One region of the Arthrobacter sp. TRD_SC_6 genome, then DNA from elsewhere that is predicted to be linked to it. Evidence: riboswitches for the same ligand, from Rfam matches in the RefSeq annotation. Region 1 holds a riboswitch; each other region holds the start of a gene.
The links. A riboswitch is a leader RNA that binds a small molecule or an ion and turns the genes downstream of it on or off. The one in region 1 is predicted to bind S-adenosylmethionine.
Positions count from the first base shown of each region.

Region 1 (4,187 bases):
GGGCTTGCTCGGCCGTGATGCGTACGATCAGCATTGGAAGTATCTGTACGACAGCATGACTCCACAATGTCATCTCCAGAAGCTAGGACCGGGTCTGGCTCGCCTCCTCTTCTTCAGCGACCACACCATCCCGATAGCCGTCAACAGCACGCCACAGCTAGTCTCGAAACATGCCAACGACGCAAACGGATCCTCGACCGCCCTCAATAGCGTCGGGGCTGCTTTTCGGTTTGGGTTTCGGGGGCTTTGTCGATGGAATCGTCCTGCACCAGATTTTTCAGTGGCACCACATGGTCAGCCACGTTGCCGACTACCCGGTCACTACTGTGGCCGGCCTCGAGGTCAACACCCTGGCCGACGGTTTTTTTCACCTCGGGGCCTGGCTTCTGGTTGTTGCAGCATCGATCACCACCATCGTCGCGTGGCGGCAGGAGCGGCTGGCGCCTAACTGGCGATTCCACTTCGGGTTAGTGCTGGCCGGCTGGGGGATCTTCAACCTCGTTGAGGGCATTGTCAATCACCACATCCTCAGCATCCATCACGTACGCGATGATCTCGGCGGACCGCTTGCCTGGGATATCGGCTTCCTCGCGCTCGGGGGGATTTTTGTCTTCGTAGGATTTTTGATCCACAGAAGCGGGCATCATGCCCTCGAGCAGCATCCCATCAACGCGAACAGCCCCTCACCGAGCGATTCCTGACTATTTCTGGCGCAGGGCACGCAAGTACCGCCAGCGGACAATTCGCTGTGCAACGAGGAGGACCGGAAACAGCGAACGCCATGGCTGTTGCTGCGCTGGTCGGGTTAGCGACCGTACGGTCAGCCGCACTTCGTCACCGTGGCGGTGGACGATGAACGCTTCCTCGCCGTTGACGGGGTGCCCCGGCAGGGTGCGGTAGGAGAAACCGCTTCGCGCCGGCTCACCAACGACGTCCACAACTTCAACGGGCTCGACGACGGTGAACCCGAGCACTCGTGCTCTGACCTTCAGGCGCTGGCCTTCTTTGACGGCGCCAACTGGATCCACCAGGAACCCACTCCGGGTTTTCACTTCCCACCGGAGCACGGCGTTCGACGCGCGGGCCCAATCGTCGTCGCCACGGCCGATGACCGCCGTCGTTTCTGACCTACGGAAACCGGGCCCGCGATGTGGCCAAATGGGGAGGCTTGGGTGCGTCATTGAGAATCGACTCCTGCTCATCCTTCTGGTGGTTCCCAACCCTCGCCCCCGCAGGTTTCGAGGAGGTTCTCGCTTGCAGACTTGATCTCCTCAAGATCGTCGGACTCCAAAACGTTCAAAAACGCACGGGCACTGTCTTCGATCGGCCCCTCGGCATCGGGCTTGAGTGACTTGTCGATGTTCCTCTGGAGCTTGGTGGTGTCATCCGGCATGCCCGCGTAAGTCCACGAGGCGTTCAAGTTGCAGAGGTCACCTTGTGCGTTGGTGAGCGTCGCCGGACTACAGGCAGCGACTGCAATCGAGACCCCTGCAACGGCTCCAGCTACACGAACCCGAGCCAGACGCGAGCTCTTCACGACTCGTCCGGCCTGAGCGCGATCCGGCACTGGGTCCCCGTGGTTAATCCGTCGGTTTTGAAATGGAGGTAGATCTCATGTGCTTCCCTGACCGGTTCGGGCTGGTAGGTCCAAATGGCGTCCCACTCCGTACCACCGCCCGCAGTCTGACCCCCGACCCACGTGTATTCAGAGCCCACATCATCCGTGACCTCGGCCTTAATCCGCTCAAAAAGAGGTACAGCGGGCATCCGGGGAGGATGGCCCGCAGATTCGTCTCCGTCACGCTGGCGAAGCTCATACCAGGAGTTCATGCCCAGTTCCCATTCGATGTCGCGCCTCGCGGTTTCTTCACCCCGAGCAGCGCTCAGCGAGATCTTGATACCACCCAGTCGATGTCCGGATGCTTGGGAGCCTGAGATGACAGGAGTGAACTCGATACCGGCGAAGCGCACAGATATCCCTTCGAGTGAAGCGATCACGAGATTTGCCGGCGCTGAGACAAGGAATGCCATGCCGCAACGCTAGCGATGCTTCACAGGTTCGTCGACCCAGCGGCTAAGCCATGTTTCGTCATTTAGCCGTGCACGGAAGCACGGCCTCCTACACTGGGCGCAGGTCATGAGCGCCAGCGAAAAGCCCCGGCTCGCTGGCCGGCAACCCTCCACCGCGGCGGGGTGCCCCGGGTGAAGACCTGGCTGTCCGGCAAAACGCCGGACCGCAAGCGCGGCCCGTGGTGCTTACCAGCATGCCGGGCCCCTAGCTGAGGAGCATGACATGTCCAACGGTTGGTCCTTCGAAACACGCCAGATCCACGCAGGCCAGGAGCCCGACGCCGCCACCGGCGCCCGAGCCCTTCCCATCTACCAGACCACATCCTTCGTCTTCCCGAGCGCCGAAAGCGCGGCGAACCGGTTCGCCCTGGCGGAGCTGGCGCCGATCTACACGCGCATCGGCAATCCCACCCAGGACGCCGTCGAGCAGCGGATCGCAAGCCTGGAAGGCGGTTTGGCAGCCCTCCTGCTCAGCTCCGGGCAAGCCGCCGAAACGTTCGCCATCCTGAACATTGCGGAAGCCGGCGACCACGTGGTCGCCAGCCCCAGCCTGTACGGCGGCACCTACAACCTCCTCGCTCACACGCTGAAGAAGTTCGGAATCACCGTCACGTTCGTTGAGGATCCTGACAATCTGGACCAGTGGCGCGATGCCGTGCAGCCAAACACCAAGCTCTTCTTCGCCGAAGTCGTGTCGAACCCCCGCCAGGATGTCCTCGACATCGAGGGCGTCTCACAGACAGCTCACGACGCCGGCGTGCCGCTCATCGTGGACAACACCCTCTCCACGCCGTACCTGATCCGCCCGCTCGAGTGGGGTGCCGACGTCGTCGTTCATTCGGCCACCAAATACCTCGGCGGGCATGGCACGGCGATCGCGGGAGTCATCGTGGACTCAGGCAAGTTTGACTTCACGAAGGACCCGGAGCGCTACCCCGGCTTCAATACGCCGGACCCCACTTACAACGGACTCGTCTACGGCCGAGACCTGGGTGAGGGCGGCGCACTTGGCGCCAACCTGTCCTACATCCTCAAGGCACGCGTCCAGCTGCTGCGCGACCTTGGCTCGGCGGTCTCCCCCTTCAACGCCTTCCTGATCGCCCAGGGTCTGGAAACGCTGAGTTTGCGCGTGGAACGCCACGTGGCCAACGCGTTGGAAGTGGCGCAATGGCTCGAGGCAAGGGACGACGTCGAATCCGTCGCCTACGCGGGCCTGCCGTCGAGCCCGTGGTACGAACGCGGCCGCAAGTACGGACCCAAGGGAACTGGCGCGATTGTCGCCTTCACCCTTGCCGGTGGCGCCGAGGCCGGCAAGCAGTTTGTCGATGCCCTTGAGCTCCACTCGCATGTGGCCAACATTGGCGACGTGCGCTCCCTGGTCATCCACCCGGCGTCGACCACTCACAGCCAGCTCTCGCCGGAGCAGCAGGCCATCGCGGGTGTGGCTCCCGGGCTGGTCCGCCTCTCGGTGGGGCTCGAGCACATCGACGACATCCTGGCCGACCTGGAGAACGGCTTCCGCGCCGCGAAGGCGGCATAAGCCTCAACATAGAAGTGGCCTCCGCGATGAACGTCGCGGGGGCCACCTCCGTTTCAGAACCCGTTCACCCCGTTTGAGACGGGCTGAGACCCGCCCCTAGCCGCGTCTCCTTTTCGGTGCTGTTATTGAGGAACGCTTTAGTGACGGGTGGTGTGTCGATGTCCGCAATGATTGTTCCGAGGGGTGCCGCACGCGGCGGCGCGCTCGTAGTTGGGGCCTACGCGGCTGCACTGGCCTGGGTTGGAGGGGCGTGGTTGTTGGTAACCGAACCGTTCCTCGCCTACTCGGCTGGCTGGTTCTTCGCCCCGGCGGGGTTGCTCACGCTGATCGTGACCGCGGTGTGGTTGGCGGGCCGCGAACGTCCGGTCCGTCCCGAGCCACGTCACGCCCACGTACGACGTCGGCACTTGGCTGACACCGCCGTCGTACCTGCTGCTCCACAACCGCGTTCCGCACTCTCGCGTTCGCTGCTGCCCGTTGCCATCTACATGGCAGCACTCATGTGGGGCGGGATGCTCCTCCTGGCGTGGACCGGTGCCGCGTGGATGCTCGCTTCCGTGTTTCTGATCCTTCCGCT
Region 1 is NZ_CM143953.1:3,490,142-3,494,328, forward strand. It holds gene ACWA1U_RS16590 (hypothetical protein) at 1-34, opposite strand, end outside; gene ACWA1U_RS16595 (DUF2243 domain-containing protein) at 171-701, shown strand; gene ACWA1U_RS16600 (DUF1990 family protein) at 702-1,181, opposite strand; gene ACWA1U_RS16605 (hypothetical protein) at 1,199-1,420, opposite strand; gene ACWA1U_RS16610 (hypothetical protein) at 1,534-2,031, opposite strand; SAM riboswitch class IV at 2,134-2,249, shown strand; gene ACWA1U_RS16615 (bifunctional o-acetylhomoserine/o-acetylserine sulfhydrylase) at 2,294-3,610, shown strand; gene ACWA1U_RS16620 (hypothetical protein) at 3,769-4,187, shown strand, end outside.

Region 2 (4,187 bases), 250 kb from region 1:
CCGCGGAGGATCCGCAGAGCCGCAGCCGGTTCTCGGTCCTGGCCGACGACGGCGGGCGCTTCGGCCAGAAGGCCCGGCACACCGCTGGCGCAACGCTGGTCAGCAGCGGCCCCGTCACCGCACGGATCCAGGGGCCGTTCTTCCGCTGGCTCGACGGTGTGTGGGGGCGCCGGGCTGTGCGTTCACCGGAGGAGTATCCGGGCCCGTTCGCGCTCGGCTGGTTGGGCTGCCTCGGGTACGAGCTGCGGCGCGAGACGGGTGGGGGGCCGGTAGCACCCGGCTCAGTACCTGACGCCTCCCTGCTCTTCGCGGGGCGTGCCGTCGTACTGGATCGCCGGGAACAGTGCACCTACCTGCTGACGCTGCGCGACGGTTCCCGCGACCCCGACGCCGATGCCTGGCTGGAACATGCCCGCGCCGTCGTACTGGGGGGTCTTGAGGCAGCAACCCCAATTGATCCGTGTCCAGAATTGAGTTTTACCGCGCGGGACTCGCGCGGGGAGTATCTGGAGAAGGTGCGGGCCGCAAAGGCTGAGATAGCGGACGGAAATTCCTACGAAGTGTGCCTCACCACCGCGTTGACCGCCCGGGTGGATGTGCCGGTTGATCCGTTCCAGGCCTACCTCCGGCTGCGGAGCACCAATCCGGCGCCCTTCGCGCACTACTTCGCGTTCCCCGGCTTCGCCATTGCGAGCACTTCACCGGAACGGTTCCTGCGCCTCGACGCGGCCGGTGGCATGCGCGCCGAACCCATCAAGGGCACACGCCGCCGCTCGGCTGACCCCGCCGAGGACGTTGCCCTCCGCGAGGAACTGCAGGCCAGCTTCAAGGACCGGGCGGAAAACATCATGATCGTTGACCTGCTGCGCAACGACCTCTCCCACCTGGCCATCCCCGGGACCGTCATGGTCAGCCGGCTGTGCGACATCGAAACCTACGCCACCGTGCACCAGATGGTCAGCACCATCGACGCCCGTCTTCGCCCCGGTTCCTCCCGCGCGGAAGCGGTCGCAGCCGCGTTCCCCGCGGGCTCCATGACGGGAGCACCGAAGATCAGCACCATGGCCATCCTCGACCGGCTGGAGGGCGAACCCCGCGGCGTCTATTCGGGGGCCGCCGGATACTTTTCGCTGGACGGAGCGGCGGATCTCGCCGTCGTTATCCGCACCCTGGTGATGGAGGACGACGACGGCGGCACCCGCCTGACGCTGGGCGTCGGCGGCGCCATCACCACAGACTCAGACCCCGCCGACGAGTGGGAAGAAGTCCGGACCAAGGCGTTCGGGGTGCTTTCCGCGCTGGGTGCCGAGTTCCCGCACTAAGGCTGGAACACGCAATCGAGCGGGTGCTAACTACGCTTCCGGGCCCGTGAAAGCGTTATTTCTGCCCACTCGATGGCGGCCCGCGAGGATAGGCTTCTCCCCATGACTGTTCTGGTGTTCCTCGACCCCGCGGTGCCGGGCGGCCGCATCGCCGACGCTTCCCTGCCACAGCTGAAGGTGACCGATCCGGGCATCACCCGCGGCGACGGCATCTTCGAGACCATGCTCGCTGTCGACGGTGCACCGCGGAAACTGCAGGCGCACCTCGCCCGACTGGCAGGGTCAGCGGACGCGCTGGAACTCAACATCCCGCCGTCGGACGCTTGGGAGCGCGCAATCGCCACCGCGCTGGGCGAAATCGACGACGACGGCGAACTTACGGTCAAGCTCGTCGCGGTCCGCGGAGCTGAGCGCGCCGCAGGCACCGGCACTGCCACCGCGTGGGTGCTGGTCTCCCCTGTCCCAGCGGGCCTCCGCGGGCAACGGTTGTCAGTGCTCCTGCTTGACCGCGGCTACGACAGCACCGTCGCCCAACGCGCGCCGTGGCTGCTCATGGGTGCCAAGACGCTCTCCTACGCCGTCAACATGGCAGCCATCCGGTACGCCCGCTCGCAGGGTGCTGACGACGTCATCTTCACCTCCTCCGACGGCAAAGTGCTGGAAGGGCCCACGTCGACAGTCCTGATCGCGCGCGTGATCGACGGCGTGAAGCACCTCATCACCCCGCAGCTTGAGACGGGCATCCTCGCCGGTACGTCGCAGGGGGCACTGTTCAATGCCGCGCGCGACGCCGGGTGGGAGCTCGGTTACGGGCCCCTGGTCCCCGATGACCTGTTCAACTCCGACGGCGTCTGGCTGATCTCCAGCGTCAGGCTGTTGGCGGAGGTCGGCTCGATCGACGGCAAGCCGGTGTCCGTTTCCGCAGAACTCACTGCCGAACTTTCCGCGCTGGTGGAGTCCGTCTCCTAAGCCTCCGCGCGGCCGCGGGCGTTACCGCTTATTACGACGGCGCGTGGCAGAGTCCCGTGAGCCGGTGCTAGGTTCACAGGTGGAGTAATGAGCGCCAGCGCCAAGCCCTGACTTGCTGGCCGGCAACCCTCTTTCCACGGCGGGGTGCCTCAGGTGACTACTCGGCACAGGATCATGTCCGTTGATCAGCAGCGTGCACGCGTGAAGGAGACACAGTGTCACAACAGTCATCACATTCGCCTCAACCCGCCAACGGGTATGCAGGCGACATAACGCCCCGCCAGGCCGTGGAGCGCGTCAGCAAGGGCGCCGTCCTGGTCGATGTCCGGACCACTGACGAGTGGCGTACCGTCGGCGTCCCCGACCTCGCCGACGCAGGTACCGCTCCCCTCTTCCTCGAATGGAACCGGTCCGACGGCACGCGCAATGAGGCCTTCGTGAACCAGTTGGACGGGTTGAAGGGGCGCGAATTGCTGTTCCTCTGCCGGTCCGGCGTGCGTTCCGTAGCAGCAGCCCAGAGCGCGACGGCGGAGGGTCACACGGTGTACAACGTGCTTCATGGTTTCGAAGCCGACGGCGGCTGGCGCTCCAGCGGTCTGGCCACCACGGTGCATGGCGGGACCGACGGAACCACAACTGAAGGCAGCACAAATGACTGAGCCCACGCCGGCTGAGTCCACGCCAACGGCGTTTTCCCTGGCAAAACCCACCGAACCCCTCCCCGGCAACGGCGGGTATCCGAAAGTCCGCCGCCCGGACGAGGACGTCGCCGCCTGGTCGCTTGACACCCTCGCCGTGCGTGGGGGTTTGGCGCGGTCGAACTTCGAGGAGACTTCGGAGGCACTGTTCCTCAACTCGGGATTTGTGTACTCCTCTGCCGCCGCCGCGGAAGCTGCCTTCACCGGCGAAGTGGACCGGTTTGTCTACTCCCGGTACGGCAACCCGACCGTCGCCATGTTCCAGGAACGCCTTCGCCTGCTCGAGGGAGCTGAAGCATGCTTCGCCACGGCGAGCGGGATGTCCGCGGTTTTCACGGCGCTCGGTGCGCTGCTTGCGTCCGGTGACCGTGTGGTCGCGTCGCGAAGCCTGTTCGGCTCATGTTTTGTGATCCTCAACGAGGTCCTTCCGCGCTGGGGCGTCGAGACCGTCTTCGTGGACGGCTGGGACCTGAATCAGTGGGAGGAAGCGCTCAGCGTTCCCACCACAGCGGTGTTCTTCGAATCGCCCTCGAACCCCATGCAGGAGATCGTCGATATCCGGGCAGTCGTGGAGCTCGGCCACGCCGCAGGTGCGCAGGTCGTCGTGGACAACGTCTTCGCCACCCCGTTACTGCAGCGGTGTACAGAACTGGGTGCCGACGTCGTCGTCTACTCCGGTACCAAGCACATGGACGGCCAGGGCCGCGTGCTGGGCGGGGCCGTGCTGGGGCGGAAGGAATTCATTGACGGGCCGGTCAAGACGTTGATGCGGCACACCGGGCCATCGCTCTCCTCGTTCAACGCTTGGACGCTGTTGAAGGGGCTCGAAACGCTGTCCCTGCGGGTGAACCACTCCTCAAATTCGGCGCTCACGCTCGCGCGCTGGCTCGAGGGGCAACCCGCCGTGAACTGGGTGCGGTATCCGCTGCTGGAATCACACCCGCAGTTCGATCTGGCCGCGTCGCAAATGACCGCCGGCGGAACCGTCCTGACCTTCGAACTGGACGCACCGGCCGAACGCGCGAAGGAAACCGCGTTCAAGCTGCTGGATGCCCTCGACATCATCGACATCTCCAACAATCTGGGCGACTCCAAGTCGCTGATCACCCATCCAGCCACCACAACGCACCGCGCGATGGGGCCGGAGGGGCGTGCCGCCATCGGGCTGTCCGACGGCGTGATCCGCCTGTCCGTGGGG
Region 2 is NZ_CM143953.1:167,592-171,778, forward strand. It holds gene pabB (aminodeoxychorismate synthase component I) at 1-1,322, shown strand, start outside; gene ACWA1U_RS00800 (aminodeoxychorismate lyase) at 1,425-2,291, shown strand; SAM riboswitch class IV at 2,375-2,499, shown strand; gene ACWA1U_RS00805 (rhodanese-like domain-containing protein) at 2,507-2,950, shown strand; gene ACWA1U_RS00810 (O-succinylhomoserine sulfhydrylase) at 2,943-4,187, shown strand, end outside.
Region 2: linked by a shared signal. The riboswitch ahead of ACWA1U_RS00805 (rhodanese-like domain-containing protein) and the one ahead of ACWA1U_RS16615 (bifunctional o-acetylhomoserine/o-acetylserine sulfhydrylase) in region 1 are both predicted to bind S-adenosylmethionine.

Region 3 (4,187 bases), 1.4 Mb from region 1:
AGTGGTGGGGTACCTGTTTGTTCGCTTGAAGGAACTTCGCTGGTCTACTCCGGCGATCATCATCACCTCAGCGTTGCTGCGCGGAAGCTATCACCTGTATCAGGGGATAGGCCCGTTCATCGGCAACGTGGTCATGGGACTCATTTTCGGGTACGCCTACACACGCACCAGGCGAGTAATGCCACTGGTGGTGGCTCACGCCCTTCTGGACATTGCGGGCTTCGTTGGCTTTGCGCTGTTTGGTCCGGCTATTGGACTGGGAAGCTGACCGGCTTCAGATCCGGACGAATCCATCGCTGGTTTCGAACGTCACCGACATAATGCCTGGCGTGCCGTTTGGTGCAATCCACTCCACGTCTACGTTGTCGAGCGGGTAGGCGGCCGGCGTGCCAAGCCATTCGGTGACGCGGTCTGCGGAACCTGCGATTGTCAGGGCGCTCAGCCGCACGGATGCTTCGCGGGCCTGTGAGGGGTGGATAGCTTCGGTGCCGTCATCCCAGCGGATCATGTAAGGAACCTGGGGATCTGCGATCAGGCCCTTGATGCCGATCTGCTGCCAGGTGAGTTCCTGTCCGTCCGGAAACTTGCGGTTCCCGGGGACAGCCCCGCGTCCGAGCCGCTCTTCAAAGGGTGAAAGATCATCAACCGCAACGCACCAGCCCATCCAGCCGCCGCCAGCTTCCGACCGTGCGCGGACTGCCTGCCCGAAGGGGGCCTTGTCCGATGCCGGGTGGTTGAGTACCTCAACCACCTCTAGGTACTGGCCGTTGACGAGAGGGATGATCACGTTCCGCGTACCGAACCGCGGATGAACCCCGCCCCTGACATAGTCAACGCCAAGGGCTGTGGAGATCCGCTCTGCGGTGGCAGTCAGACCGTCGGGTTCGCAGGCATATGACACATGATCCAGACGCATGGCCCCATCTTGGCACTTTGTGATGGACGCCTCGACTTAGGGTTACCTAAGTCACAGGTAGGATCGTGAGTGTTCCGACGGTGCAGGAGCCCAGATGGTTGTTCTGGGACCGCCGATTTCCGGACTCCTGCAGTGGAGGATTAAGACTCGTTCACCTAGTCGGACTTGGCGTACGTTGCCGCACTCATGATTTCGTACCCCACAAACGTCTCGTCATTTTCAACCCAAGCATCGTGGCCCGGAGGAATGGCGTAGGCGTCACCGGCATTGATTGTGTTGCGGGTCCCGTCTTCCAACTGGACCGTAAGTGTTCCCGCGATGCAGAAGCCCAGATGGTTGTTCTGGCAGCTGTCGGTGTGGACCACGGTCTTGACCGTCTCGGACCAGCGCCAACCGGGCTCGAAGGTGAACCTGCCGAGCGTGGTGCCACCAATATTGACGACATCGACTTCTGTCTTTGGGGGACGGCGTTTTTCATCCGGGTCATCAAAAGATTTTGATTCAAGGGTTGTGACAGTTACTGCAGGCATTTTCAGTTCTCCTCAACAAGGAGTGGTTTAACTGTTCCTCCGGAAGCGCGATTGGTGCTCCGGGAATGCAAGTCTGGCAGGGCATCGCGACGACGTGCCGTAATGGGCTGAACCGAACCTGCGATCGAGATTCTCAGGTTGCTCTCAATCTGAGGCACTGTCAATAGGTGCAGACGGTGATTTTGGCCGCCGCCACAGGAAGCATCGCGAAAGCACCAGCACCCAAGGAACCCCCAAGGTCATTTCACCGCGAGTCACAATAGTTGCCCTTTTCCGCCCCTGTCGGGTCTTCTAGTAACAGGTCACGAGTGACAGTGTGGCGGGCTCTTGCCCGCCATCAGCCCCGGCTTGCTGTCCGGCAACCCTCCTTCCGCGGTGGGGTGCCCCGGGTGACGACCAGGCCCTGCGCGCGGTGTGCAGGCGCAAGCGCGATCCACAAAGGCGGCAGGTTTGACAGGCATCACCACAACGGAACCGCACCCTGAGGCGGAGCCTGTGGACAGCGTCGTACACCAGCTGTCCATCGGCCCACTGACGCTGGAGACCGGCGGACATCTGCCCGACGTCGTCCTCGCGTACGAGACCTGGGGGACGCTCAACGCGGAGGCTTCCAACGCGGTACTGGTACAGCACGCACTCACGGGGAGTACGCACGTGGCTCGGGGAACCTCCGAGGAGGACGGCTGGTGGGACGGATTCGTCGGTCCCGGCCGCACCATCGACACTGATCGGTTCTTCGTCGTCTCCATCAACATGCTCGGCGGCTGCTATGGCTCAACCGGGCCTGCTTCGCTCGACCCGGAGGGAAACCCGTGGGGATCCCGCTTTCCGTTCATTACCATTCGGGACTCGGTGCGGGCAGAGGCATTGTTGGCGGACCGGCTCGGTGTGGCGACATGGCATTCGGTGATCGGCGGGTCGATGGGCGGGGCGCGTGCACTCGAGTGGGCGGTGATGTATCCGGAGCAGGTGGCGCGTTGTGCGGTCATAGCGTGTGCTGCTGCGAGTTCGGCTGAACAGATTGCTTTTGCCCAGGCGCAGGTGCAGGCCATCCGTCTTGATCCCCGGTACAACGGTGGGGACTATTACGGCAGCGCCAGCCCGGAGGACGGGCTCGGTATTGCACGGCGCATAGCCCACATCACCTATCGCTCCGAAGCCGAGTTTGCGCACAGGTTCGGCCGTGCAGCGCAGGGGGCCGAGGCGCCGTTCGGGTCCCACCTCTCCGCAGATCGGGGCAGGTACCAGGTGGAAAGCTACCTGGACCACCAGGCTGACAAGCTGGTCGGCCGGTTTGATGCGAACAGCTACGTCACGCTCACCGAGGCACTGATGAGCCACGACGTCGCCCGGGACCGTGGGAGCCTGACCAGCGCTCTGTCGGCATCCAGCGCGCGGTTCTTCATCGCTGCGGTGGACTCGGACAGGTTGTACTGGCCCTCACAGTCGCATGACCTGGCGGCCGCTCTTCCGGGCGATGTGCCGGTGCACACGATCACGTCACCGATCGGCCACGACGCCTTCCTCACGGAGATCGCGCAGCTTGAGCCGGCGCTTCGTGCAGCGTTTTACGACGACGACGACGACGACGACGACGACGCCGCCTAGCTTTCCTAGAGGCGTTGCAGGCGCAGGTCGACGGGCCGTTCCAGGAAAGCGGAATACCTGTGGACTGCGCTTTCGAGCGCTGCGGCCTCGTCAGGATCGAATTGCCTATGCATTGTTACCTGCACCATTACGTGCCGTCCGGCCTTGCGCGCACTGAGCGTGTGTTTCCAGCCGCCCGCCACTTGACCGTTGAGCAGGACAACATGCCCGGCCAGATGCGCCGGATTGGTCCCGAGTGGAGCCGTGCCGAAGAAGCGGGTGGGGGTATAGCCCATCACGAACTCGTCGTAGCACTGGATCAGGTCCACCCGGGGGAGCCCAGGGGCCGCTGCAACCGGCTGCTGCGCCGAACAGACGAAAGTGGTGCCACCGATTTCCTCTGTGGCGAACTGGTCTCCGGCCTCTTTCAAACCAACGCGCACGTCCGTCAGGGTCAGTCCCGACCAGAGGGCGCAATCCTTCACGGTTGCGGGAGATCGGGAACTGAAATAGCGGATCACCAGCTCGCGCAACGCTGCGGTTCTGTCGAACGTGCCGCCGTCGTGCCCTGTGGTTGGTCCGCCCGGTGGGATCGAGCCGGCTCGCGAACCGAACGCCGCGTAGGTGTGTTTTATTGTCCCGTTCGGGTTTGTCCCGTTCGCGGCGAAGACGGGGATTCCACTGATGAGGACCCTGTCGAGTTCGGCAGTCATCAGGAAGGACGCCAGGGCGGGGCCGGTGGATGGAAGTCCGGAAGCATCCAGCGCTGCAGCCAGTTCGTCGCGGGTGCGGTGGGCTCCGTCCGACACCGCTGCCTCGAGTACCGCCGTTCCCTCCGCCATGGTGCGTGCGTCATGTCCGAGCCGTTTTAGGAGAGGCTGCATGGACCTCCTGACTCGTGATTCGGTAAGGCGGAGCAGCCAGTCTGCATCCGATCTATGCACAAAGTGCCAGGTTGGCCTCAGGACATGGGTCCGCAGGAGTGACCCGGCCGAGTATTCCTGATCGACGGATGTGGCCGTCGTACCGTTGCAGCGCTGCGCGAGTGACCAGCGTGCATAGGCGAACTCCTGGGCCTGCACAGCGCCCATTGATCGCAGGAGGGCCGGTGCTGATTCCGCTGGAGGACCCCAAAGATGCTGCTGGAGCAAACG
Region 3 is NZ_CM143953.1:2,055,376-2,059,562, forward strand. It holds gene ACWA1U_RS09740 (CPBP family intramembrane glutamic endopeptidase) at 1-268, shown strand, start outside; gene ACWA1U_RS09745 (VOC family protein) at 275-916, opposite strand; gene ACWA1U_RS09750 (cupin domain-containing protein) at 1,072-1,446, opposite strand; SAM riboswitch class IV at 1,747-1,881, shown strand; gene metX (homoserine O-acetyltransferase MetX) at 1,906-3,054, shown strand; gene ACWA1U_RS09760 (winged helix DNA-binding domain-containing protein) at 3,060-4,187, opposite strand, start outside.
Region 3: linked by a shared signal. The riboswitch ahead of metX (homoserine O-acetyltransferase MetX) and the one ahead of ACWA1U_RS16615 (bifunctional o-acetylhomoserine/o-acetylserine sulfhydrylase) in region 1 are both predicted to bind S-adenosylmethionine.

Region 4 (4,187 bases), 420 kb from region 1:
TCACTCCCCGACGACGGCGGTGCGTGCAGTCCATCAGGGTCAGGTGTTGTGAGGGCGTTCCAGGCGCCCGGCCCGCCAGCAGTAGGTCAGGTAGGGCAGTTCCAGTGTTGCGTCGGGTGGATGCCCGAGGTGCTCGTGCAGGTACCAGGAGAGATTGTGCTCAACTTTCGCGCGGGTTGGATCCGATGCGCGCTGGTAGTAACTGCGCGAACGGGCAAGTTCGACGACGTCGGCCGCGGACAGGCTCTGCGTCCAGGCAAGAACGGTCCCGACAGGCTCGGCGAACACCATGCCCAGGCGCGGCCGGTACGTCGGGCGGAACACGTCCCCGGCATGCATGATCCGTGAGAGCCGGTGAACCCACGGTACCGAAACATCAAGTTGATTCCACACCAACCCGAGGACTCCGCCGGGTACGAGCACCCGGGCAGCCTCCCTGCCAGCTTCCGCAGGATCACACCAGTGCCATGCCTGCGCAATGGTGAGGGCATCAGCGCTCCCGCTTGGCAGGCCGGTGCTTTCCGCAGTACCGACAACCGTCCGCACATCGGGAAGATGCGAGGACAGTACGGAGAGCATGTCCTCGGAAGGATCGACCGCAGTCACCTTTGCACAGCGCTCGAGTATCAGACGAGTAAACTTGCCGGTCCCCGCGCCGACATCCACGACGTGCTCTGCGGGGTCTGGTAGCAGCCAGTCAACGCAGGCATCCGGGTAGCTCGGCCGCACACGCTCATAGCGCTCGCCGTCCTGGAGGTAACCCTGCGCAAGCTCACGACGGCGCTGCTCACCGAGGCGCGGGCCTCCAACTACCATGGTGCTGCTCCTGGCATGGACTGAGAATGGGGGACAGGTTGGGGAACCCGACAATTAAAGCACCCATCCGCATCCTTGAGCGGACCTTCAGTCTGTGGTGCAGGGAGCGGCACCCGCGGTGCCGGGCGTGTGCGGAGCCCACTCCGGGAAACTGCGGGTCTCTACCGCGGGTACCCATCGGCCAGCATCCACTACGTAATCGGCGCCAAGCCCGTTCTCCACCAGCGCCCGCAGCCCATGCAGGAGGCGGTCGACGTCGTCGTGCCGGGATCCGACGCCGAAGCTTGCGCGGAGCGATCCGGATGGCAGGCCAAGCCGCTTCAGGAGTGGATGGGCGCAGAATTTTCCGTCGCGCAACCCGATGCCGTGTTCAGCCGAGAGATAGGCGGCCACCAGGCCGGCGTCGTATCCGTTCACCGAAAAATTCACGACGCCGATGGCGTCAGCGCTGTCGGTGAAAATACGATGCACTGTGACGTCCTCAAAGCCGTCGAGCCCCTCGACGAGGGCCGCCCTCAATTCGGCTTCATGGTTCTGCCACCCGGATTCATCCAGTGTCGCAAGCACCTGCGCGGCGTTGGCCAGTGCAGCGGCGCCTACCACATTCGGAGATCCACCTTCGTGGCGGGCCGGTCCGGTGGTCCAGGAAACGGAGTCCACCCGCACCGACTTAACAGCACCGCCGCCGGCAAGGTGCGGCGCCCCGGCGTCGAGCCAGTCAGACCTGCCGACCAGTACGCCCGAGCCGTAAGGGGCGTACAGCTTGTGGCCGGAGAAGGCCACGTAGTCGATGGCATCCCGGGTTATATTGAGGCGGCGGTGGGGTGCGAGCTGGGCGGCATCGACCACGATTCGAGCTCCGTGAGCATGTGCGGCTTCAGCAAAGGCGGCGATGGGCAGTATTTCCCCGGTCACGTTCGAGGCACCCGTGATCGCCAGCAGGCTGATTCCCCCTTCGGCCAGCTCCCGCTTCACGAGATCCAAAGTCTGCGCCACTGTGTCGGCCGCAACCACGCTTCGGTGCGGAAGCTGCAGCCAGGGCAGCAGGTTGGCGTGGTGTTCCAGGTCGAGGTAAAGCACTTCCCCGTCCACTGGAAGGCAACCCGCCAGCAGATTCAGCGAGTCGGTGGTGTTCCGCGTGAAGATGACTGCGTCATCATCACGCCCGCCAACGAAGTCCCGGACGATCTTCCGGGCGTTCTCATACAGGGACGTCGAAATCTGGGAGGCGTACCCGGCGCCGCGGTGAACACTCGCATAGTACGGGAGCACGCTCTGGACGTAGTCGTTCACCTGCGTCAGGGCGGGAGTGGAGGCCGCGTAGTCGAGGTTGACGTAGCGGGCTGTGCTGCCGTCAATCAAGGGAGCCTGAAGTTCCCCGCCGAGGACCGGAACCAGCGGACCGGCAGAAAGAGCGGTGGCCAGGTCAAGTATTGCGTTAGTCATGGATGTAAAACCCCACAGTGGTCTCATGGAACCTGCCATGAGGAGGTTCCGCGCTTGCCGAACCACTTTCTGGTTCGGCCTGGTCGTCACCCGGGGCACCCCACCGCAGAAGGAGGGTTGCCGGCCAGCGAACCGGGGTTTCGCGCTGGCACTCGTGACCAATGGCTCCAGCATAAAGGGAGCCCAGTGACTCAATGCTGTTTGTTACGGGTTCCTGTCGCCCGCTCAGTCTTCACAGGAGGTCATCCAGCGCCGGGTTGAGCCGTTTGAGAACTTCGTTATGGAGCGTGCCGTTGGTGGCCAGGGCGTTGCCGCCGAACGGTCCGTCCGCACCCTCCAACGAGGTGAAGCGCCCGCCGGCTTCCGTAACAATCGGAACCAAAGCGGCCATGTCGTAGAGGTTGAGCTCAGGCTCGCAAGCGATGTCGACGGCGCCTTCCGCGACCAGGCAGTAGGACCAGAAGTCGCCGTAAGCGCGGGTGCGCCACACCGACTCCGACAGTGACATGAAGTCGTCCAGGTTTCCGCGTTCCTTCCACCCGGACAGGCTGGAGAAAGACAGCGATGCATCCGCCAAACGCGAAACGTTCGATACCCGCAACCGCGTCGCTGCGGCGAGGGATTTTCCTGTGAAGGCGCCGGTACCGGTGGCAGCCCACCAGCGCTTGCCCAATGCCGGCGCGCTGACTACCCCGACGACTGGCCTGCCCTCATCCACCAGGGCAATCAGGGTAGCCCACACCGGAACGCCTCGAACAAAGTTTTTAGTGCCATCGATGGGATCGATAATCCACCGGCGCGAGCCGGCGCCGCTGCTTCCGAATTCCTCGCCCAGCACCGCGTCACGTGGGCGCGCCCGGGAAAGCTGGCCGCGGATTGCTTCCTCCGCCGATTTGTCTGCGTCAGTCACAGGAGTGAAGTCCGGTTTGGTCTCGACCGCCAGGTCCAGCGCCTTGAACCGGGACATGGTCTGATCATCCACGGAGTCCGCCATCACGTGGGCGAGGCGCAGGTCATCGTTGTAGCTCTGGAGGTTCATACCCATCAACCTATCGCGTCAGTGTTCCTGGAACGCGCAGGTTCGGGCGTTCCTCCGCGCGCCTTGGCTCACTGGGTGAAGCGGGGATTTACCACCAAGCCACAGAGGGTTGAACGACCGGGGGGTCAAACGACAGAAGAGCACCGGCCGTGAGGCCGGTGCTCTTCTGGTGAAACTAAGCTTTAGAGAACGGTGTCCCTAGAGAACGACTCTATTAAAGAACGGAGATGTTCTCAGCCTGGGGACCCTTAGGGCCCTGGGTGGTCTCGAAGCTGACCTTCTGGTTCTCCTCGAGTGAGCGGAAGCCGCCCGAGTTGATCGCGGAGAAGTGAGCGAAAACGTCAGCGCCGCCGTCGTCAGGAGCGATGAATCCAAAGCCCTTTTCAGCGTTAAACCACTTGACTGTACCTGTTGCCATTTTTGTTATTCCTTGAGTGTGAGGATCCCCCCGTACTTCGGGGTTCCTGTCGCGGTGTCCGTTCGCCTGTCAAGAAAGCTTTCGAACTCCGGAGAGAAATCAAGGCTTAAAAATTAGTGCGCAACACAACAACTGAAAACAGTCTAACAGCACTTCGCGGTTAGTGGGTTCCAAGTTCCTTTGATTGTGCAATTGGCTCGGAACCGGCTCCCAGAAGCCGCCGCAATGAGGCCAGCCGAACAGAACCAGACTCTCCTGCATCCCCTGAAGCCACCCACGGGTCCAGTCCGCAATTCACCGCAGTGTCATCATGCCGGCATCCCCGCTCGCAGTCCGCGGTCCCGGGTTCCAGGTCCGGGAACGCAGAGAGGATGCGGTCCGGGACCACGTGAGCCAGGCCGAAGGAGCGTATGCCGGGTGTGTCGATGATCCAGGTTCCCGAAGCGGAGTTGTCCGCCTTCAGCGCAT
Region 4 is NZ_CM143953.1:3,067,179-3,071,365, reverse strand. It holds gene ACWA1U_RS14560 (class I SAM-dependent methyltransferase) at 40-816, opposite strand; gene ACWA1U_RS14555 (aminotransferase class V-fold PLP-dependent enzyme) at 904-2,262, opposite strand; SAM riboswitch class IV at 2,308-2,422, opposite strand; gene hisN (histidinol-phosphatase) at 2,495-3,307, opposite strand; gene ACWA1U_RS14545 (cold-shock protein) at 3,516-3,719, opposite strand; gene rsgA (ribosome small subunit-dependent GTPase A) at 3,880-4,187, opposite strand, start outside.
Region 4: linked by a shared signal. The riboswitch ahead of ACWA1U_RS14555 (aminotransferase class V-fold PLP-dependent enzyme) and the one ahead of ACWA1U_RS16615 (bifunctional o-acetylhomoserine/o-acetylserine sulfhydrylase) in region 1 are both predicted to bind S-adenosylmethionine.